3 regions of the Lutispora sp. QWL-02 genome follow, and region 3 is predicted to be linked to each of the others. Evidence: riboswitches for the same ligand, from Rfam matches in the RefSeq annotation. Region 3 holds a riboswitch; each other region holds the start of a gene.
What was found. Region 3 has a riboswitch for molybdenum cofactor ahead of AC4HCY_RS03340 (4Fe-4S dicluster domain-containing protein). Riboswitches for the same ligand answer to the same signal wherever they lie in the genome.
Positions count from the first base shown of each region.

Region 1: it holds a riboswitch for molybdenum cofactor, as region 3 does, so the genes downstream of both, AC4HCY_RS03960 (ligand-binding sensor domain-containing protein) here and AC4HCY_RS03340 (4Fe-4S dicluster domain-containing protein) in region 3, are expected to answer to the same signal.
Region 2: it holds a riboswitch for molybdenum cofactor, as region 3 does, so the genes downstream of both, AC4HCY_RS18695 (ABC transporter permease) here and AC4HCY_RS03340 (4Fe-4S dicluster domain-containing protein) in region 3, are expected to answer to the same signal.

Region 1 is NZ_CM177762.1:879,382-887,284, forward strand. It holds gene AC4HCY_RS03960 (ligand-binding sensor domain-containing protein) at 1-3,945, opposite strand, end outside; molybdenum cofactor riboswitch at 4,038-4,161, opposite strand; gene AC4HCY_RS03965 (MATE family efflux transporter) at 4,230-5,573, opposite strand; gene AC4HCY_RS03970 (helix-turn-helix domain-containing protein) at 5,731-7,716, opposite strand; gene AC4HCY_RS03975 (hypothetical protein) at 7,713-7,903, opposite strand, start outside.
Region 2 is NZ_CM177762.1:3,920,350-3,928,252, forward strand. It holds gene AC4HCY_RS18675 (molybdopterin biosynthesis protein) at 1-220, opposite strand, end outside; gene AC4HCY_RS18680 (molybdopterin molybdotransferase MoeA) at 312-1,541, opposite strand; gene AC4HCY_RS18685 (substrate-binding domain-containing protein) at 1,726-2,847, opposite strand; gene AC4HCY_RS18690 (ABC transporter ATP-binding protein) at 2,861-3,595, opposite strand; gene AC4HCY_RS18695 (ABC transporter permease) at 3,597-4,292, opposite strand; molybdenum cofactor riboswitch at 4,407-4,526, opposite strand; gene AC4HCY_RS18700 (formate/nitrite transporter family protein) at 4,564-5,376, opposite strand; gene AC4HCY_RS18705 (quaternary amine ABC transporter ATP-binding protein) at 5,791-6,948, opposite strand; gene AC4HCY_RS18710 (ABC transporter permease) at 6,969-7,832, opposite strand; gene AC4HCY_RS18715 (glycine betaine ABC transporter substrate-binding protein) at 7,858-7,903, opposite strand, start outside.
Region 3 is NZ_CM177762.1:755,449-763,351, forward strand. It holds gene AC4HCY_RS03315 (2Fe-2S iron-sulfur cluster-binding protein) at 1-577, opposite strand, end outside; gene AC4HCY_RS03320 (NADH-ubiquinone oxidoreductase-F iron-sulfur binding region domain-containing protein) at 574-2,379, opposite strand; gene nuoE (NADH-quinone oxidoreductase subunit NuoE) at 2,372-2,815, opposite strand; gene AC4HCY_RS03330 (ubiquitin-like small modifier protein 1) at 2,850-3,119, opposite strand; gene AC4HCY_RS03335 (aldehyde ferredoxin oxidoreductase family protein) at 3,195-5,000, opposite strand; gene AC4HCY_RS03340 (4Fe-4S dicluster domain-containing protein) at 5,000-5,479, opposite strand; molybdenum cofactor riboswitch at 5,557-5,667, opposite strand; gene AC4HCY_RS03345 (hypothetical protein) at 6,241-6,456, opposite strand; gene AC4HCY_RS03350 (hypothetical protein) at 6,621-6,875, opposite strand; gene AC4HCY_RS03355 (CPBP family intramembrane glutamic endopeptidase) at 7,142-7,804, shown strand; gene AC4HCY_RS03360 (AAA family ATPase) at 7,870-7,903, shown strand, end outside.

The sequences.
Region 1 (7,903 bases), 120 kb from region 3:
AGTGATCATCCTTATGGGTCCGCCTTCATTGCCGCTTGTGTATCCGTCGCTGTTGGTATCTGTAACCAGCGGATTTCCGTCTGCAGCATAGGAAAGCATGATTATCTTTCTGTCCAGGCCGTCTGCGATTCCTTTTTCCAGGGCATCCTTTCCGAATACAGACAGGACATCCCGTGAGAATCCATCCGATGCGATAACTTTCACAGAGGTGATGTCTGTTCCGGGCTTGAGCTCTGCCTTTTGAGTGATGAGCTTCCACAGGTCAAGGCCTTCATGCTGATGCTCCCCGATATAGGTATAGGAATCTCTCAGTATTATGTCATCCATGGCTTCAAGCTCGCGGAGAGTATATTTATTCTGGTTTGCCAAAGCAGTCCCGGTAAGCTCCAGATAGCTTTTGTCCAGATACTGGCTGTAGGCAGGGCTCATGTCATGTTTCCAGCTGGTGGCTTCAGAAGCTTTGACGGATATCCTCACAACATTTTTTAGTATATTGGAGGAATTGATGTCTTCTGCGGACTTCTGGCCTACCATTAGGCAAAGAGGGCCTCCCGAATTGTTATAGTTGGGATCATAACCCTTAGAGTCCTTATCCGGTACAAGAGGCTTGCCGTTCTCGGGATTGCTGTGAGTTATTGGGCTTGAGCCATAGGCCAATATCATCTTCAAATCCGCTGCTTTGGTTGCACCGTTGAGATAATCAGTTTTCATGACCTCCGATAATGAGAAGGTCAGGCTCTTTCCGTCTGCAGCGGTAAAGACTGCTTCGCTGGCATTGGATTGGAGTCCTACATCCGCAGATCGTAAGAAGCTGTAGAGATCTATCCCTCTGTAGCGGATCTGCTGTTCCGAAGCAGTCTTCTTCACGTTATAATCGGCTGTGATTGCGAGGGTCTGCTTGTCTTCTATGTCCGAAACCTTGAAGGTCTTAGGTGAGCTGAGCTTAGTTCCCGGGCCTTCAATAGTTATGGTGCTGTTTTTCAGTTGGTTATAAGGGGATTCTATATGGGCATATTTATCGGGCTGAAGATTTATTGCAATTGAAGCAACCGCATTTATGGATTTTTCCTGGGGCATGATCATCATAAGAGGCCCGCCGTCGTTCTTCACATTGATCTTCTCGCCTGTTCCGTCCGTATAGGAGCTGACATAACCCTTAGAGTCTTTATCCGGTACCATGGGGGTGCCGTTTTTAGCAAAAGCCAGGATGGATTTTTTGCTGTTATAGAATATATCGTCCAGGGATACGGTCAAGGATTCTCCCTTAGAGCCTGTAAGGATCACTGTGCCTTTGATCCCGGGTATCTGAGCCTTCTCCTTCAGGAAATAGCTAAGATCTATACCCTCATACAAATCGATGTAAGCTTTATCGCCTTTTTTGACCTTGTAGAAATCCTTTACTTTAGCCTTAACCTTTTCAGTATTGGAGATATCGGCTCCGTAAATCATGCTTTCTATATCTGCTATTGTGTAGCTTAGATTCTTGAGAGTGCTTCCATCCATGCCTATCACTTTTACATCTATCTTTTGAGAAGCGAGAGATTTATAATTTTCGTCCGGATTCCCGCTGTGGGTGCTGTAGTTGACTTCATTGCCCACGATTATCTTATCCAGCAGCTTGGCCTGCTTTGAGCCGTTGGCATGGTGGTATTCTGTTTTGCCGGATATGATGCGCAAGGGGCCTCCATCATTGCCAAGGCCGCTCTTATAGCCGTCCAGAATATTTTTTATAACATATGGATATCCGTTGACCCCATAGGCTACTAAAACGGGATAACCGGTGGATCTTAAATCATCTTCATCCTTGGAAGCGTATTTTCCGTCGTTCAAATCGGCGGGGTTCTTTTCATAGTATCCGAATAGACCGGGATCTGCTATCTGAGCCAGAGTGAACTTGTCAAAATCCTTATAGCCGTCTGTAGCGGCAAATTGCACCACGGTCTTGGAGCCTTCGCCCTTGGCCATGGCTTCGGGGACTCCGGATTTCTTCAGAAGCTCCCACAGCTTAACCCCTTCATATTCATTGACATACCAGTAGGTTGAGTTGGAGAGGCTGTATTCGGCTCTATAGCCCATGCCGCTTATAGCGGGCTTGCTGTCTTCATACTTGACCATATCTTCTATTTGCTTTACTGTATAGTTTACTTCTCTTCCGATCTTATCTCCCGTAACGGTTATTATGTACTGAGAATTCTCTGCTTTGTCGTAAGGGGCTTTATCATGCTTATAGCCCGGGGAATCATTCTCTGCCACATAGATGTATGCAATGTTTCCGAACTTGGTATAGCTGGGGTTCGGATCAAAGCGGAAGGCTGATTTATCATAAACAAGCTTTATACAGCCATCCTCATTGCCCAAGGACGCATCGGCACCTGCTCCTGCATCATAGACAAATGGCCTCGGATTGGAGCCGTCCCGGTTTGAGGTTCCATAGGATATGATTATGGGCTTGCCCTGTGCTTCAGCCTGGGCAATTTGCTCTAAGGTAAATTCTGCTATGGTCTGTCTCACTCTGTTTTTTAAGAGCACCTTATAGGCGGAATCGGTGAGCTTTATACCGGTTGTGCCGGAGGTCATATTCTTCAATAGGTATTCAAGACGGATTCCTTCATATTTAAGTACAGTCTCTTTTCCGCTTCGAATATCCTTATAATCTCCGCGGAAGGCACCTGCATTTTGGTTCTCCATTTCTCTGATGGAGAGAGGTATGCTGGCCGCAAGGCCGGGACCTTCAAAGGTCAATGTTGCTCCTGTTATTGCATCTATATTGTAAGGTGCATCGCCGGCAACTCCGCCGTTTGTAATGTGCTTGTAAGGACTCTTGGAATAGTCTGTTCCGCCGGACGGAGTGACCTTGATCTCGTTGACCAGCTTTATTAAGGAGCCGTTTTGGCTGTATATCCTGAAATAACCGACTATAGCCGGGTTATCCTTTGCAGTGTCACAGACTGCTTTGGAGTCACCGGAGCCGGTGCCTGCTTCATAGGCCAGTATGTACTGCTTGGAGGAATCTTTTATATCTCCTACGGTAACAGGATCATTTGCATAGCCGTCGGCAGATATAAATTCTACTTTGTCCTTATCGTCATAGCCATTGAGAAGTTCGCTCAAAGGAACTCCCACACAGTAGTCAGCCACCGGGCCTGTTTTTTTAGTATAGGTCCAATTGCCTGCCATTTTAGGCATGAGGAGTATTTCAGCTCTTGTATAATCCTTATTACCTATTTTCAGAACTGCAGGCAGTTCTTCGCCAACAAGTATTTTTTGTATGGTTTTATTAAACAAGGGATTATTTTGTTCTTCCACATGCTGCTGGCCTACCATCAAGAGGGGTGCATCCTTATCAGTCAAAGCTTCTATAGAACTGCTTTGGGGTATTATCTCAGGTTTACCCCTATCGCCGGCTCTTCCGAAGGCCAGTATGGTATCCACGGGGATTTTGCCGTCGGCTTGTCCGCTGCCCAGTTTGGGGAAATAATATCTTTCCATACCGTAGGATGGGGTGGTCAATACCTTGGAAGTGGTAGAATCTCCTTTGTGAGAAGGGTCGAAGGTGACCTTGTAACCATCCTTGGCTGCAAAAGCTATCTTGAATAGATCATATTTGTCTTTGGTGAAGCCTGATTTGCTCAGGAGATCATCGACTTTTACTCCCTTCCCAAGATATATGCTCTTGGTGGGAGTGGTGTTTATTGTGGAGTAAAGATTTGTAACATGCTGCATTGATATGAGTTCGCTTAGAGTATACGATTTTTCATCGGTGAATCCTATACCCTGGCCCGTAACCACAACAATAGGCTGCTCCGTTTTAGGAGTCCATGCTTCTGCGTATACAGAACTTCCTAATACATCCGGAGCTATAAGGCCAAGGGATGAAAATATAAGGGTAAAAGCTGTTAATAGTGCCAGTACCTTCAAGGATTTCTTAGTGTTTGAATAGCTCATAATGCTCTCCTCCTATTTAAAATTTTGACACAGTTTACTCGTAATGGAAATGAGTAATAAAAAAACTTCTTTTATAGCAAAAAGAAGTTTTAAAAAGCCGGTTTATTACTCCTTTTCGCACTGGAAGGCACTGCAGTTTCCTGCAATACCCTTTCGTTTTATGCATCTTGCGCGTATAATTCGTTTAGATGCATAAAATCGGAGTATTTCTGTTTATTGAGCTTATGGAAATTATATCTATATTATAACGTTAAACAGTTGTCAATGCAAGGCTAATCGCCTGTTTAGTATTCCGGCTCTTCCACTATATCAAAAGCGCGCTTTATATAATAGATGCCGGTTAAGCAAGAGATCATGTCCGATATGGGAAAGGACAGCCAGATTCCCGGTAAGCCCATGGATTTGGCCATTATAAACATAAGAGGAATGAACACTACAATTTGCCTGTAAATGGACAAGAGGAAGGAACCCCTGCCTTCCCCCATTGCCTGGTAAAAGTATATTGCAACATAGTATACGCCTACAACGGGGAAAATGGATATTATGGTTCTCAGGATTCTTATGGTATCTATAAGCAGTTCGGAATCAGCCATAAAGAAGCCTATAATATATTGAGGGAAGACCATCATCAACAGCCACACAATAGCTGATGACACGGTCGCATAATCGATTGATTTTTTTACCACATCTTTTACCTTATCATAATTATCAGCTCCGTAATTAAATGCCGCTATGGGCTGCATGGAAGAGCTTATGCCGATCACGGTAATAAACAGGAACATTGAGATCCTTGTGGTAACACCTATTATTATCAATGCCTTATCCCCTCCGTAGGACAGGAGAAGGTTGTTCAATAGCACAGCTACTACTGCGTCGGATATTTCTATCACAAAGGTGGAGAAGCCTATCAAGAGGATCTCTGAAGAAATACCATGATTAAGCCTGAGCTTCCAGCCTAAATTCAAATCCTTTTTCACATAGCTGAATTTGTGCCATGCATATAAGAAGGATATGAACTGAGATAAAACTGTTGAAATTGCTGCTCCTTTCACGCCTAAAGGATAATAGGCCACCAATACATAATCCAGTATTATATTTAAAACAGCTCCTAAGCCTGTGGCCTTAAGGGTTATTCTAGGGTTTCCCAGAGCAGTTATGATATAGCACATCACTATAGCTAAAGATTGAAATACGCCTCCGAATATCACAATGCCTATATAATCCTTGGAATAAGGCAATATGCTTTGGCTTGCACCCAGCCCTATTATTATGGGATCCAAAAAGAAATACAGGAGAGATGTAATTGCAGACATTATCAGTATGGTAAGGACCAGAGAATTTTTTATTACAGCTTTCAGATCATCATAATTTTTTTCTCCCAGATATCTTGATGCCGCGGTATAGGAACCCACGGCTATCAAAAGGCCCAAGGCGGAAATAAGGCGCTGAACAGGGAAGGCTATTGCCAATGCTCCTATGGCTGTGCTTCCCAGATACCGACCTACATATATGGTATCCACCATGTTATATAGCTCTATGACTAATAGAGCTATGATGGTAGGCACTGCAAATTTAATGAGAAGCTTATCTGTGTTTTCTGATTTGAATATATTTCTATTGATTTTCATGTCGATCACAACCTTTCGTAAACGGACAGACATCATCCTCAATAAAAAGTATATACATATTTGTAATTTTTTTCATTCACCAAGGTAACCGTTAAAAGGTATAAGTTTAAGCACCTGAAGTTTTTCGTAAGTCGTCGAATAAATAAAAAGCACCATGTTATAGGTGCTTTTGTACTTTTTGAAGCTGAATCAAGTTGGCTCCATAGCCTTCTAAGGCTGATATTATGTTAAAGACAGGGCTCTTGCCTGCGTTATAGAATTTTACAGAAGGTCCGGATGCAGTGTCAAGCAGCTTTAGTTCTTCACCAGTCAAAGCTTTTGGGGCCCCGATGGAAATCCAATTATCGTAGGTTGATCCGTTTTTTTCATTTATATTGTAAGATATGACCCTGAAATCATCGGGGAGGGAAGATAAGTTGATGGAATACTTTCGCTTCAGCATGGTTCTCATTCCGGATTTTTTGAGGGCTCTATCTTTGATCCCAGGGCTTTTCAGCTTATCGTCATATAGGTAGAGCAGTATCTGATAGTTTCCATCCCTTTGGGTTATTATATATCCGTCTCCTTTATCGATCATATTTTCTCCCAGTAGGGATAAAAAACTGTAGGCATAGTATGAAGGTTTTTTCATACCATATTTATTTATGAGACCCTTTCCGCCGAAGAAAACGGAATTATCAATTTCCTCATCACTCAATTCGTCAAACAGTGCCGGGCACGGCATATCCTCCTTTTGGTTTATATAAGCATCGATGATCAGCGGTATCATATAAGCAGTGTCATATAGAGGATCAAGGCTTAAGTCAGGCTTCCGCTCCATATCCTTGAAGTTGCATAGGGACCACTCCTTCATCGCATCTTCACCGAAAAACCCTTTGTAATAGTTCATGAAAGGCTCTATATCTGTATCCTCATCATCCAATATGATCTGAGGTATTATATCCAGCTTCATCAAGGAGCAAAATATCTCCCTCATTTCTTCCCAGTATGCTATCTGGTTAAAGGTATGGCTTTTTTTCAAAAAAACATTGCTTATTATCCCGTATTTGAAGTTTAAATCCTTCTTCGCTTGAGCTATATATGCCATTTTCCTTTGGGAATACAGCTCTCTGCAGCAGCCTAAATACACGGACTCAATTCCTGTTGTCCATGAATCCCCATGGGCATTGCCGATCAGGTCGATATCCAGCTTTATTATCCTGTTTTCAGAATGAAATCTGGGATAATCTTCAAGATAATTTGCAATATGCTCCAGAGCGGTATTAATAGGAAGAGTGTCATACTTTTTCATAGCCTCATATTCTTCGGCAGACAAGTCATGCTTTTTTCTATATTGCATCGGAGTGCATCTATAATGCTTCTTAAAATGCTTATTGAAATATCTTGTGTGTGAAAATCCTAATTCCTCTGATATTTCCGATATAGTCTTATTGCTATCCAGCAGAAGCTTTATGGCTTCTTCTACTCTGGTAAGATTAAGAAAATCATTGAAGCTGTGCCCTACATTATTTTTTATGCCGTAGGATAGATAATGAGAGCTGAGATATTCTCTTCTGGCAATGTCCTGGAGGCTTATCCTGTTATGATAGTTGGAATATATATACTTTATTATCCTGTCATATCTCTCAAACTGAACCTCATTATCCTTCAGGCTTTCTTCATCGTAGATGAGATAATGAAAATTATTGATGAGATGATACAGCAATTCCACCAAAGTATCTTCTATAAATTCTTCAAAATCCTCGCTTCGCTGAAACAGCTCGCACAGCAGTATAGCCAGGTGCTCCCGCAATTTTTCATATTTTTCGGATTTCTGCACATCCGTATCGGAGGTTTCAGTATAAAAAAACATATTCTCTATATCGTAATATTTATTTAAAAATCCGGTATCGATATTAAATATTAAAGCCTTGTTATTGCCGCTTCTGCCGGATATGCTGTGGGCTTCGTCGCTATTGATTATTTCTATCTGGCCTTCCTTTAGAATATGAGTTTCCGTTTCTATATTGACGCTGATTTTGCCTTCTACTACATAGATTATCTCCATGGCCTTATGCCAATGGATGGGATAATGCTTACAGCTATGATAATGTACATTGACAGGCAAATTAGGCGCAAACTCTATAAACTCCCTTCTCATCATATCGGCTCCTCGCTATTAAGTTTATTTTGTATATTTCCGCTCCTTCTTATCTTTGCCTCTGCTTTGCTCAGAAGCAAGTACCCGGCCATATCCTTGAGCTGCGAACCGGAGTATTTTTCATAGCTCTTCAAAAGCTTTCTCATTATGAGATGCTTTTCTTTTGTGAAGGAAGGAGCATTCGTGAGTA
Region 2 (7,903 bases), 1.3 Mb from region 3:
AAGCCTCAAAGGTGTCCCTGGCCTTGACTGCTATGCCATCCATTGCAGAAGCATTGAAATTAGGAGAAGAATAAATGGCAAAAACAGGCTCTGCAGTTATCCTTCCCAAGGACCCTACAACCTTTATCCTCTCAGCTTCCAGCTTTTGTCCTGCTCTATTCAAAAAAAGCTTCAACGCTTCATCTACATCCATATTATCCAGGTATAAATTTCTATCCACTCTATCCACCTCCTATTTTTTAACCACTGAAGGTCACTGAATTTTTGTGAAGTTTCCGTGTCTTTCAATGGTTTCCGTCTCCTATTCAGTCTCAAAACAGCGCTACTCTCACCCTTTCACCCTTTTTGACGCCTTCCTTATTCTCAGATATCCTGATATAGCCCACGGATCTGGCTACTGTTGTTATGGCGGCGGATTTGCCGTAGATGGGAACAGCTTCGTATTGCCCATCCCTTTCAAGCAATTCCACCGGCTGATAGGTTTCTTTGCCCTGTGCAGAATGTATGTTTTCTCCGCATGAGGCTTCGACATATACTATATCTTCACTCATTGAGTAATATTTTCTTATGAGATAGTCTACAAAAACCTTATATATAACCATTGCTGAGGAAGGATGTCCCGGCAAGCCGAACAGGGCCTTTCCTCCTGCCTTCCCGATTATAGTGGGCTTGCCGGGCTTGACTGCTACTCCATGTACAAGGATCTCCCCGCCCTCTGTAGATTCTATAGCCTTGGCAGTCATATCCTTGGCACCGACGGAGCTGCCCCCCGACAGCACCACTATATCCGACATTTTCAAAGCCTGGTCTATAGCTTCTCTGAGCTTGCTGAAATCATCGGGCACCAGCAGCTTAAGGCTTATCTCCGCGCCCGACTCCTCCGCCATAGCAGATATCAGATGTGTATTGATATCCCTTATCTGACCGTACCGGACCTCTCCGAAGGAGTCTACTATTTCATCTCCTGTGGATATTACCGAAAGCTTGAGCTTTTTAAATACCTTTATATATCCAATGCCCAGGGCTGATAAAACTCCGATATCCCTGGATCTTATTTTTTCCCCTTTTAATAAAATCTTGCTGCCCGATTTCACATCATCGCCTTTTTTTATAATGCCCTGACCCGGAGCCACCGGCGTATAAACAGCTATGGTGCTTTCATCCAGGTTCTCCACGTATTCTATCATCACAACTGCATCGGCGCCTCCAGGTATCATGGCTCCTGTAGGCACATATATGGCCTTGCCCGCTGAAACCTTGCCTTCAGCAGCCTTACCCATCTCCACATGACCCGAGACCTCCAGAAAAACCGGCATGCTCTCGCCTGCTCCATAGGTGTCTCTTGATAACACCGCATAGCCGTCCACTACAGATCTGGAAAACTGAGGCAGTTCGATGGGAGACAGCACATCTTCGAATGCTATCCTCCCCAGGCTTTGTTCAGTGGGAACTTGTTCCGATTTATCATAGTTATCAGTAAATGACTCATCAATCTTTTTTCTAACCTTATCAGATGTATCTACATTCAAAAGCTTCATCATTTCGCCTCCTTAAATAGAGTCCAAGTTTCAGAGCTCAGAGCTCAGGATTTTGGGTATTCCTATAGGGTCATATTCCCTATGTATTCACATCCCTAGTTTAAAATAGCACATGTCTGCATATAATTCCATAGTCAGTGATAGAAAATGCGAAGCATTTTTTATGCTTCGCATATGATCCGGCACACTATTTCGCATCGGGTACAAAGAGCTGATAACCGTTCTTTTTGTATTCTTTAATGATGGTCTGACCTTCCTGGGAGGTTATAAACTCGACAAAAGCCATCGCTGAGTTATAGCCTATATTAGGATATTTAGCGGGATTTATTGCAATTACTCCGTAGGGGTTGAACAATGCTTTGTCCCCTTGAAGCACTATCTTCATATTCACTTTATCCTGATAAGCATACCAGGTACCGCTGTCAACCAATGTATAAGCTCCCTGCTCATTTGCCATGGTCAAAGTGGCTCCCATCCCTTGCCCAACCTCCATGTACCATTTCTGGGCTTTTGGGTCAATATTCGCCAGCTTCCATAAATCCTTTTCCTTCTTATGGGTTCCCGATTCATCACCTCTGGATATAAAGGTCGATCCATTGTCAGCAATCGCTTTCATGGCTGACACTGCATCCTTTGCTTCCGATACTTTAGCCGGATCATCCTTGGGGCCGACCAACAAGAAGAAGTTATACATTACATCTCTTCTGTTCACTCCAAAGCCCTCTGCTACGAAGGCATCTTCTGATTTTCTGGAATGAACAAGGATTACATCCGCATCTCCTCTTTTGCCCATCTCTATAGCTTCACCGGTGCCCACTGCGATAACCTTCACATTGACGCCATACTTCTTACTGAAGGCAGGGACTAATGTATCCAAAAGTCCTGTGTCCTGAGTACTGGTTGTAGTCGCCAATACTATATTCTTCTCCAGCTTGGAAAGATCGATTTTGGTCTCTAACGATTTGAGCTGTTCCTCCAGCTTTATTTTTTCTTCCACTAACTTATCTATTCCTTTATCAAAACCCTCCAGATATTTGCCGGTGACATAGCCCACCCTTTTGTCAGGATGGCTAATTTTGTACCAATTGCCCACCTTGCCTAAGACAACTACTTCAGTTCCTTTTTTAATTACATCTAAAATATCCTGATCAACCCCGGGTCCTTTTCTGAAATATGCATTGACTGTAGTCCTGGCCAGTCCTGCGAGCGGAGCATTGTCCGCATACGCGGCAGTTGCTGCCCCAAGCATTACGCTGAAAGCAAATACCAAAACCAGAATGGTTGCAAAAATTTTTGAGTTCTTTCTCATTATTCCCTCTCCTTTAATAAATCATTTTACCATTTATAAAAGCCCCTGTGATCTCATTTTTGGGGCAATTAAACAGATTCTCCGTAGTATCATAATCTACGATCTTGCCGTTGAGCATAAAAATAGTATTGTCTGAGAGCCTCTTCGCCTGAAACATGTTATGAGTGACTATAATGACGGAAAGGCCATAATTAGCTTTGCCAAACTTGATCAGATCCTCAATGATAGATATATTTGCAGGGTCCAGATTGGCTGTAGGCTCGTCTAAAAGAAGCGCCTTAGGTCTCACTACCATAGCTCTGCCGATTGCCACTCTTTGAGCCTCTCCCCCTGATAAAGTGGCGGCATTTTGATTCCTCTTGTCCTTCAGCCCGATTATCCCCAGCACTTCTTCGACTTTCTGACCGATTTCTTCTTTTTTCATTTTTCTAAGCTTTAAGCCATAAGCCAGGTTCTCATATACCGTGGTGGTAAACACCAAAGGCTTCTGAAATACCATGACCATGTTTCTCCTGATGCTTAAGGTCAAAGCTTTTTCTCCCAGTTTAGTGCCTTCAAACCATATACTGCCTGAGGAAGGTGCTTCTATTACATTGAGCAGGTGTAAAAGAGTGCTCTTGCCCGCTCCGCTTGGACCTATGACTGCAGTAATCTTTTCCTTTTGTATTTTCATCTCTTCAATATCTAATACAGTTCTGCCCAAATATTCTTTTTTTAGATTCTCTGCCTTAAATATATAGTCTTCCAAATCAGACCCTCCTTCCTTTCAGAAACTGAAGGAAAAAATTTATGATAAAGGAAAGAAGCAGAAGTATGATTCCCAATGCGAGAGCTGTCTGGAATTCTCCCATGCCTTTTTGCAATGCTATAGCAGTGGTCATCACTCTGGTCTGATATCTCACATTGCCTCCTACCATCATAACTGCACCGACCTCAGCCATGAGCCTTCCAAAAGCGGTTATAACCGCTGTGCCGATGCCATATCTGGCTTCTCTCAGGATGACAGCAAAAAGCTGAAAGGAAGATGCACCCATTGTAATTGAAGTTTTTATTAGCAGGTCATCCAAAGACATAAGAGCGGTATGGGTAAGCCCCGTCACAATAGGCAATGCTAATATTGTCTGTGCTATTATCATTGCAGCCGGTGTAAACAGCAATCTCAGATCGCCGAACAGCCCCATCTGATTGGAAAGCATGATATACACAAATAAGCCTACCACCACAGGGGGAAGGCCCATAAAGGTGCTGATTATATTGAGTATGATCCCTCGCCCGGGAAACTTTTTCATATACAGTATTGCAGCAATGGGAATGCCCATTATGCTGCTTATTATCAGGGATACTGCAGATATTTTGAGCGTCAGAAGAATTATGCCGTAGAGTTCCTTATCGAAGGAGAAAAGAAGGCTGAGAGCTTTAGTAAACGCTTCTGCAAAATATGTCATGAAAATCACCTTTCGCCTGTTTTAATAAAAAAAATAAAGATTATTGCATATAACCATGTTTGGTACCAAGCTCAAAAAGAGCAATCCGAAAGGATTGCTCTTCTAATTCTAATATAATAGAATCTGATTTTTCCTTTCCAAATACGGGAGGCTTCAGCATTTCTGCCGGAGCCCTTCGGTTTAATTTTCATGGGCTTGTCCTTTAGAAAATTAAACTCGGAAAATCTTACTATATTTAAGATATCATATATTTATATCTTTTTCAAAGCTTTTATACCTTTTCTGGGCCGTCTTCAGCATCGGATGAAACCTTTGCCGTCCTTATATATACGTTGTAATAGGATAAAGGAACTATTACAGCGCCGCCGATAATGTTTCCGATGGTCACGGGGATCAAGTTCTTCATCCAGATTTGGCCCCAGGTGATTGGTGCACCTATGAACATTCCCAAAGGCGCAAAATACATATTTGCCACACTATGTTCATAACCGCAGAGCACAAAAAGCATTATGGGAAACCAGCAGGAAAATATTTTGCTTATAATATCTCTCGATCCTGTGGCCATCCAGACAGCCAGTACGACAAGGATATTGCACAAAATGCCTCTTATAACAGCGGCTCCAAAGGGTATGGCAACCTTGGCATTTGCTATTGCTATCGCCTTTTCTGCTGCTGCTCCCGTCATGAGATCGCTGTTGGCCACCAGTAAGGCCAATATGACGGAGCCCGCAAAATTTGAGAAATAAACTACTGCCCAATTTCTAAGAAGGTCTCTGACTTTATAATTGCAATTCAAGCAGCCCAATACCATCAAATTATTCCCGGTGAAAAGCTCTCCGCCGCAAATAACAACAAGCATCAATCCTACCGGGAAGGCCGCGGCAAAAATAAATTTAGACATGCCCAGATCAATACTTGCATAAGTCTGCCCGATAATAATTGCTCCTTGAGCGCCAAAGCCTATAAAGGCTCCTGCAAAAATACCCAAAATAATCATATGAATCACCGAAAGCTTCGCTTTGCCGGCACCGGCATCAATAGTAGCCTGAGCAATCTCTTTTGGAGTAAGCAATCTCTTTTCCATCAAGATGTTCCTTTCTATTATAATATACATTATCTCCCTCAGGTTAATTTTAACATTTTCCTCACAATGCGTCTATGAGCGGTAGAGATTTTTAATAATTGATTTATGGGCTATGATATTTTTTAACATTTCCTTCCCTGCTTAATATCTCTTTTTCCCAAAATTATTTTTGTTCTAAGCATATTTTACATTACGCAAATCCTTATTACAATGCAATAAAATTAAACGAGACTTCATCCATACTTGCTAAATTCCAACTATATAGAACAAAGGCTTTTAACGAAAAGTGCAGACTAAGGAAATTTATAATTCCCTATGCATTATAAAAAGACAGGCCCAAAAGAATATCCTTCTGAACCTGTTTTCCTATTTAGCTAACATATGCGTTTGCTTCATATAAAGCCTTTTAATGCTTTATAGCGAAGACAATACTGCTGCCTTGCTGATAATTCCCTTTAGTTTTTTCCCCTCATCAAGCACTGCTATGGGATATTTAGATTTGGCGGCCAAATGCAATACATCTTCGATAAGCTTTTCTTCATTTACAGTATATACATCGCTGGTTATCATGGAGGACAAAGCCAATCCCTCTTTATTTGCACGAACCGCATCATTGATAGTTATGACGCCTATGAATTTCATTTCATCGTCTGCCACATATGCCGTAGAGACACTATTGGCTCTCATCTCTCTTATGGCTTGGATGGGAGCATCCTTGGGCCTCACCAGGCATGTGGGTGTAACCATGACATTCTTGACGCTCAGCACCTTTGCTTTATCTGCACTGCCGATAAATTTAGAAACATAATCATCTGCCGGTTTAGCAGACATATTCTGCGGTGTGTCTATCTGAATAATTCTGCCGTCACGCATTATAGCAACAGTATCTCCTAATTTGAAAGCCTCATTTATATCATGGGTAATAAATATTACTGTTTTCTGAAGCTTTCTTTGGATTGAAAGAAGTTCGAACTGCATATCCCGTCTCACCAATGGGTCCAGCGCTGAGAACGGCTCATCCATCAATAGCACCTCGGGATCATTTGCAAGGGCTCTGGCAAGCCCCACTCTCTGCTTCATCCCTCCAGAAAGACTGTTAATATGTTGATTTTCCCAGCCTTCCAGTCCAACCATGGAAATCATCTCCATTGCTTTCTTCTTACGATCCTCTTTTGGTATATTCTTTACTTCAAGACCATAGGCCACATTTTCAAGGACTGTTCTGTGACTCATAAGACCAAAATTTTGGAATACCATTGAAATCTTATTGCGCCGATAGTCTAAAAGCTCCTTTTTGCTGAATTTATCAATTTCACTGCCTTCGTAAAATATTCTTCCTGAGCTGGGCTTGTTCAGCCTGTTCAAGCAGCGTACAATTGTGGACTTTCCTGAGCCTGACAGTCCTATTATGACAAAAACTTCTCCTTTTTTTACCTCAAAGGATACATCCCAAAGAGCAACAGTAACTCCGGTTTTTCTATGCACCGTTTCCTTGTCTGTACCTTCCTTTATGAGCTTTATGGCTTCAGCTTTATTTATTCCATATAGCTTTGATACGTTTCGGACCCTCATTATGATGTGATTATCCACTTCTATTGCACCTCCTTGTTCTTGACAAGTCCTTGAGTGAGGCGGTCAAGTATAATAGCCACAACAACAATACAAATGCCAGGCATCAAAGCCTTACCCATCTCTGTACGGTTTGTGGCTAAGAGTATTTCCATACCGAGTCCGTTTGCGCCGATTAATGCACAGGTCACCACCATTGACATAGCCATCATAATTGTTTGATTTAAACCGGTCATTATAGTTGACATTGCTTGAGGTATCTGTACCTTAATCAAGACCTGCATAGCAGTTGAGCCAAAAGCCTGGGCTGCCTCGACCACTTCTTTATCTACGTGAGTAATTCCATGGCTAGTCATGCGAATCATAGGTACAATTGAATAGATGGTGGTTGCCATCAACGCAGGAGTCTTTCCTGTACTGAACAAGATAACAGCAGGCACAAGATAAACAAAAGTCGGCATAGTCTGCATTAAATCCAAAATGGGACGTATGATTCCTTCTGCCCTTTTGTTCATTGCAATCAAGATGCCCAAAGGGAATCCCAGCACTAAGGAAAGAATGACAGAAGCTATAACAATGCTGAGGGTTTCCAGCATATGATCCCAAAATCCGCAAGCGCCTACGAAAAACAACATCGCTCCGTAAAGCACACCTATACGCTTCTTCCCGCTTATTTTCCAGCCAAGTATCATAATAATTAAAATCAGCATCCACCAAGGCATGATGGTGAGTAACCAATTTATCCCCTTAATCGAACCTATTACAGCGGATTTTATCGCGGTAAAAAACTCTCTATGCTCTCGGCTGAAGGATTTAATCCATATATCAATGCTATCGCCGACATTAAACTGCCATCTCTCGGGAAATTTTATTAGATATTCATTCAAATACTTGTCCCCCTTCTAAATGTCTTTATGAATTCAAAGCATCCCTTACTTTCTGAGCTCTCTCGGCGGGC
Region 3 (7,903 bases):
TATTCCATATGGTGCGTATGCCTTCATCTTCCTTCATCTTAATGGCATCGGTAGGGCATACATAGGCGCAGGAGCCGCAGCCTATGCATTCAGCGGAAGGCTCATCATAAGGGGTAGACACCTTCTTTGTCACGCCTCTGTTGGTCGTTGATATGGCACTGCTTCCCATCTCATCACAAGCTTTGACGCATAATCCGCAGAGTATGCAGTGCTCGTCTTTATCTCCCGAAAATCTTATGCTATCCGGCACCCCGTATTCTTTGCGCAGCCTGTTTATGGTTTCATCCTCAGGAGCTCTGGCATAAAGCAGCATGAGGAGATTCTTCCTTATGGATTTAATTTTATCCGAATGAGTAAGCACCTCTATCTCACCTTTTACCGGATATATGCAGGAAGCGACAACACTGCTTCTGCCTCTGTCCGCTATTTCCACCATGCACAACCTGCAGCTCCCGAGTCCTGGCAGGGCATCGCTGTGGCATAAAGTAGGTATGTGAATATTGTTTCTCCTTGCAATCTGAAGCAGCATTTCCCCTTTTTGGGCTTCGCATGCTATGCCGTCTACTGTAATCTTCATGCCCGCACCTCCTTTTTGACCCTTACCGCATTGAACCTGCATATATCCATGCAGCTGCCGCATTTTATACAGCAGGCTTCATCCAAGCGGTGTGCCTTCCCTCGCTCTCCGGATATGGCTGAAGCCGGGCAATTCTTTGCACACACTCCGCAGCCTTTGCACAGCTTTTCATCGATCTCATAAGCTGTGAGGCCGGGACACACTCCTGCAGGGCATCTTTTTTCCTTTATATGAGCCAGATATTCATCCTTGAAATACTTTAATGTGGTCAGCACAGGATTAGGAGCTGTTTTTCCCAATCCACAGAGAGAAGCCTCCTCCACAGTATGGCATAAGCTCTCCAATAGCTCCAAATCCTCCTCGCTGCCTTTGCCGGCGCAGATATCCGAGAGAAGCTCAAGCATCCTTTTTATGCCTTCCCGGCAGGCAACGCATTTGCCGCAGGATTCCTCGGATAGAAAGTTGAGATAATATCTTGCCACATCCACCATGCAAGTCCTCTCATCCATGACTATTATGCCGCCTGAGCCCATCATGGAGCCTGCATCCTTCAATGTATCAAAGTCCACAGGAAGATCAAGGAGATTTTCCGGTATGCAGCCTCCCGAAGGACCGCCGCTTTGAACGGCTTTAAATCTCTTGTCTCCGATTACTCCTCCGCCGATTTTAAATACAAGCTCCCTCAGTGTTGTACCCATAGGAATTTCCACAAGCCCCGTATTCTTTACCTTGCCTACCAACGAAAATACCTTTGTGCCCTTGCTGCTTTTTGTACCTATGGAGCTAAACCACTCAGAGCCCTTAGTTATTATCTCGGGGATATTTGCCCAGGTCTCCACGTTATTGAGCACGGTAGGCTGCCCCCATAATCCTTTTTCCACAGAGTGTATATATTTAGCCCTGGGCTCACCTACATTTCCCTCTATAGACTGCATTAATGCAGTGGATTCGCCGCAGACAAAGGCTCCTCCGCCTCTTACTATTTGTATATCGAAATCAAACCCGCCGCCCATGATGTTATTGCCCAGGAAACCTCTTTCTCTTGCCTGCCTTATGGCGGCATTCATATTCTTGAGGGCCAATGAGTACTCATCCCTGATATATATGAATCCGCTGTTTGATTTTATGGCATAGGCGCATATAGTCATCCCCTCTATTACCGTATTGGGATCGCCTTCCATTATGCTCCTGTCCATGAAGGCTCCCGGGTCTCCCTCATCTCCATTGCATACCACATACTTTGGGAAGCTGTCTATACTGTCACACTGTCTCCATTTTCGCCCTGCAGGAAAGCCGCCTCCGCCTCTGCCCCGCAATCCGGATTTCTCAACCTCCGAGATCACTTCCCCGGGTGTCATCTGAAACAGCGCTTTGCTCAGTGCCTCATATCCTCCGCGCTCAATGTAATCATCTATGCTTGCAGGGTCAATTTCCCCTATATTCCTTAAAGCGATTTTCTGCTGGGATTTATAAAAATCGGTTTCCTTATGAGAAGTCACTTTTTTACCCTTTGCAGTATCAAAGATCAAAAGCCTGTCTACTATCTCACCGTTGATCAAGGTCTTTACGACGATTTCTTCCGCATCTTTTGCTTTAACCCTGCTGTAGCAGATATCGTCAGGCTGGATTTTCACCAGGGGCCCTTTTTCACATAATCCATTGCAGCCGGTAGCCTTTATGGAAGTTTTTACTTCTGCATCTAGCTCATACTTTTCTATGAACCTTTTTAGCTTCTCATATACTTCCATACTATTGTTTGCCAGGCATCCTGTGCCGCAGCAGACAAAGATCGTTCTACTCACCGCTCGCACCCCCGTATTCCTTCAAAATCTCTCTAACCATGGAGGAAGTGAGCTTGCCATAGTATTTGCCGTTTATCACCATGACGGGAGCTATGGCACAAGAGCCAAGGCAGTTTACGGTTTCCAAGGAAAACTTTCCGTCTTTTGTGGTCTCCCCCGGCTTTATGCCAAGGGTGCTCCTGATCTCATCCAATAAGCTTTTGGATGACCTGATATGGCATGCAGTGCCGTCACAGACCTTTATTATATTCTCCCCCTTGGGCGTCAGGCTTAAAGCCTTGTAAAAGGTGGCCATGCTGTACAGCCTTGAGAGAGGGATGTCAAGATATCCGGAAAGCTCAACGAGCTTCTCCTTGGGAATATAGCCGTATTCCTTCTGAATATCCTGCAGTATAGCTAATGTAAATCTTTTCTCCTTTGGGTATTTGTCAAACAAAATTCATCACCGCCAATACAAAAAAATGTAAACATTAACCCCCGGCGACCACCGGGAATATGCTTATTTCATCCTCAGGGCTGAGCAAGGTGTCGAGCCCCTGGAGATGGACAATGTTCCTGCCGTTGACTAAAATGATTATCTCGCTGCTGAGGCTGTCATTTTTGAATATTTTATTTCTAAACTTCAAACCATGCTTTTCACAAAGCTTAATAAGAAGAGTTTTTAATGTATGGCAGTGTTCTATTTGAATCTCCTTTGTGCCTGTATAATCTCTTATATACGCAAAATACTTTACCTTCATGAAAAATCCGCCCTTACATTATTTGTTAGGCTGCCGGTTGGTATGAATCTCCCGACAGCCTAAAACTACTTACTTTTATCTGATTGCCAATTCTTTCAGCTTTTCTTCTGTTGGTATGCTGTCTTCTCCCCAGCCTCTTACCTCATAATATTCCTTTAGCATAACATCCAGCTCATTTACCTTGCCCTTTGCAGGTCCGGAAGGGAGAGGTTCTTTAAGAAGTCTTTCAGGAAGTGTATCGTCCTCTTTTGTGAAGCCTGCTTCCAGATTAAATAGTTTTTCTAAGTTCCATATTCTTTCACCTATCTGCAATATTTCAGCATCTGAGCATTTCCAGCCCAAAGCTGTTCTAATCATTTCGGCTATCTCGGGAAGCCCTATACCAAAGGTAGTGAAAAGACATATGCCTGCAGAATCAACTACTGCAGTCAAATCCTGGAATGTCTTTAACCATGGAGCCTTATCGGTTGTTACTAAAGGATCAAGCTTAGCTGGTATTCCCAGTACCTCAGGGGATGTAAGATATCCCCTTACATGGCAGCCGCCGCGGTTTGAAGTAGCATATTCAAGGCCCATACCCTGTACTCCTCTGCCGTCATAAGCGGGCATTTCCTGCTTCTTTACGGACATTGAAAGCTCCGGATGACCATAAAGCTCCGCCATTCTATAGGAGCCCATAGCCATTGTATCACCGAAGCCCTCTCTCAAGCCTGTCATTCTGGTAAACTCTACGATTCCTTCATCATCTCCGAAAGGAAGATCTCTACCTAACTCTTCTCTGGTCAATATTCCTTTGTCATACAACTCCATTGCACAGGCTATAGTGGAGCCCATGGTTATGGGGTCAATGCCTAATTCATTGCATATGAAATTTGCCTTGCATATGGCTTCCAGGTTCCTGACACCACAATCTGCTCCGTAAGACCAGCCTGCTTCATACTCAGGCCCCTCACCAAAGCTTTTAAATTTGCCCTCCGGTATCCTGGTCACTCTGCCGCATCCCATATTGCAGCCGAAGCAGCCTTTATTTCTCACCAAATATTTTTCCGTCAAAGTCTCCCCTGCTGTCTCATCAGCATGCTCAAATATGCCGCCGTCTCTCCAGTTTCTAGTGGGAAGGGCACCGGATTGATTCAAAATATTGACAAGGACTTCAGTGCCATAGGCGGCTAAGCCTGCACCCGTAACGGGATGATCCTTCAGCATCGTTCTGCCTTTCTTGCATATATCAAGAAATTCCTTGGGTTTTGCAACCTCTACAGATTTTGAGCCCTTTACTGCTACAGCCTTAAGATTTTTTGAGCCCATTACGGCACCAAGGCCTGATCTGCCTGCAGCTCTATTTTTGTCATTCATGACCGTTGCGAATAGTACCAGCTTTTCTCCCCCGGGGCCTATACAGGCCACTCTTGCATCTTCGCCTGCTTCGCCGAGCAGCATGTCGGTAGTCTCAAACACGGTTTTGCCCCAAAGATGCTCAGCATTTCTTAATTCCACCTCATCATCATTTATGTATAGATAAACGGGCTTTTCTGATTTTCCTTCAAATATGATTCCGTCATAACCGGCATACTTCAGCTCGGGTCCGAAATGGCCTCCGGAATTGGAAGCTCCTATGGTGCCTGTCAGGGGAGCCTTGGCAACTACTTCATATCTGCCTGCAGAAGTAGCTAAGGTACCCGTCAGGGGGCCGGTCATGAATATGAGCTTGTTATCGGGGCTGAAAGGTTCAACCTTTGGATCAACTTCATTCATGAAATATTTTGTGCCTAAGCCTCTGGCACCAAGGTATTTCCTGGCATCCTCAGGATTAATGCCTTCTCTTTTAATGGTCTTGTCGGTCAAATTCACTCTGAGAAGTTTGCCTGTAAATCCAAACATTATTCATACACCTCCCCAAACAAATCCTTGAATCTTTCGCCGATCTTCCTCTTTTTATTAAGGTTTGCAGGTGTAGCTTCTTTGTACTGAATTGCTCCTGAGGGACAAAGCTCCGCACACTGCGGATTCCCTCCGCACAAGTCGCATTTGATCATTTTTTTCTCTTTCGGGCTATAGGTGATATTGCCCAATGGACATGCGCTTATGCACATCTTGCAGCCGATGCATTTTTGAACGTCGATTATGACTGCATCATTTTCCGCTTTTACGATTGCTCCTACAGGACAAACCTTCATGCAGGAAGGGTCTTCGCACTGCATGCACATGATGGGCACTGCTATTGCAGCCTCATCATAAGCCAGCACGGATACTGCAGCTTGCTTCGGATTAAACTCCTCCATCCTGTTGAAGGAGCAGATCAGCTCGCAGGTTCTGCAGCCGATGCACTTTTCCGGAGAAATCATTAATACTTTGCTCAATCCTTTACTGGACGCCGCATGGACGCCAGCTCCACCTCCTTTATTTAATTAAAAAAGCCCATCTGTTTTTGCACAAACTGCAACACAGATGGACTCCTTTGCACAACGGCAGGTATGGGCATTTCTACCCATGCCCTATCGTTCCAAAAACCTTAACCGGTCATATGGAATCGGAGTCGATATGAAATTTATAAGATATACATTTAATTTACTTATTCTACATGTATTAAACAACTCCTTCTAATATGACGAAAAACACAAAATATTTGCACAATTTATTTTAGAGGTTTTATATGGAGAACATATGGCTATGAAATAGTCGCAAAATTAGTAATTATATGTAGAAAAAGCCAAATCATTATGGTAATGTTTAGGTAGATGGACATGAGATTGGAAAAGATATCTGAAATATGACGAGATGTCGGGCATTCATGCCCAGGTTTGTTAGGGCAATTTTATTAGGTAGTTTATAGTACTGCGTAATTGTAAGAAATTGTTCAATGGAGATCCATGAGAGTTGAATCGAAGATTATACAAGGGAGAAATAGGTAGGTAATTAACAGTTAAGATAGTCCAGAGATGTGATGTCAAGTAGTGAAAATAAGAAATAATGAGATAATCTCATTACTCTAATAAAAGCAAAAGACACCTACCCAAGCCCTGCCTACTATGTTTTTTAAAACAGGGCAAAGCTTTGATCTGTGCATCCAGCGCTCTTATGAAGCTTATGGATATAGATAGCACCTGGTTGACAGAGTCATTTACTGTCTTGGGCAGACGGTAGGAACCTCTGGCAGCTGCCTGAATGAATTTAGCAACTTCATCAGGATTAGGAAAGCGATTTTTTCCTTTTTTTTAATGAAGTCAGTTAGTTCATCTAAATCCATGTAGGCCAGCTCGTCTGCGGAATCAAACTCTTCGTAGACAGCTAATGCAGTGGTGCTGAAAGTATCTGAGAATACTTTCTCCTGTGCCAAAGAAGAATACTTCATAAATAAATAGTTGAGGAAACGCTTTTTATCCTTGGTTTAGCTCTGAACAGCGAAGAAACGAGCACGTGTAAGGCTCTGCAAAACCTTGTAACGGTAATCGTCTGTATATACCTCATTGTTGATTCTTCCAAAGCGCAGGGCATCTGCAATTATGTAAGCATCCATAAACTTTTTAACCTGCTTGGGATTGAGTGAATCTTTTTATTGTATGGAGCAAGATTACCATTTTCCCTTAAGAAACAAACGAGGCTGTCACCATAGACGGAAGTAGCTTCTAATCCAATGATAAGATCTGTAAGGGATTCAGAAGTAATTGCAGAAACAATCCTATTGGATAATAATCTAGCGCCATCTAGACTATTTGAAACAGGAAAGCAGCTATGTTTTGTTCCATCAGGTTTCATGAAATAGACGACATTGGAACTGCTGCTAATATCAATACCGACGTAAAGTGGGTTCAATGTATCACCTTCTTTTGTTGCGTATTTAGTGTTCAATCGGCTTGATAATATCCATGCAAACGGTCAAGGTTCAACAGGAGGAAAAAGAACTATAACCTGATTGACACTAGGTCAATTATATCATGGGCATTAACAAGCTGATTGATATTGATTTAATCACATAAATTATTAAGATAAAAACGAACTTAATAGAAGAAGGAGGATTAGGGTTGATAAGTTTAGAGAAGAAGCAAACTGTTTTGCTTTCTATTGCTCCGATATTATGTATATCGATGTTGATTTTAATTCCTCTGCTTACCGTTGCAATAGGAAGAACAGCAGGGTATGTAGTAGGATTTTGTATATACTGGTTTATATTTTGCCTGCCTGTATCTGTGTATAACTCTAATGGATTAAGTAGTCTGGGAGGAATTTATACTCAAAAATCAAACATTCCCACTATAATGAGAAAGTTGTATTACTTATTGGCATTCATACCTTGTATTGCCACATTTTTTGTGGTATTTAAGGAATTGGCTTCAACAGCAGGATTACAAGTTTTATTTATTGCTCTATTATTTGCATTAATAAATGGAACTATTGAAGAAATGTTTTGGCGTGGAGCTTTTAATAAAGCTTTTAACAATAACATTATTTTAGCGTATATATATCCATCAATATTTTTTGGCATTTGGCATATATCATTATATTTGGCAAAAGGAATTGTATACGAAGGTGGATTTGTTTCATTAGTTGGCGGTTCTTTTTTCATGGGACTATTATGGGGATGGGTTGCATATAAAACCAATTCTATTAAAATTGTAACGATAGCTCACATAATTACAAATTTTTTTGCTTTTACAGGGCTTATTTTTCAAAACTGGTTCAAATAATTTTAGCTTACATCATTATTAGAATAATGTGAGCAAGCAATTTATATAATGGGAGGTGCGAAAGATTGAAAAACCTTATTCTCATAAATGGCACAATGG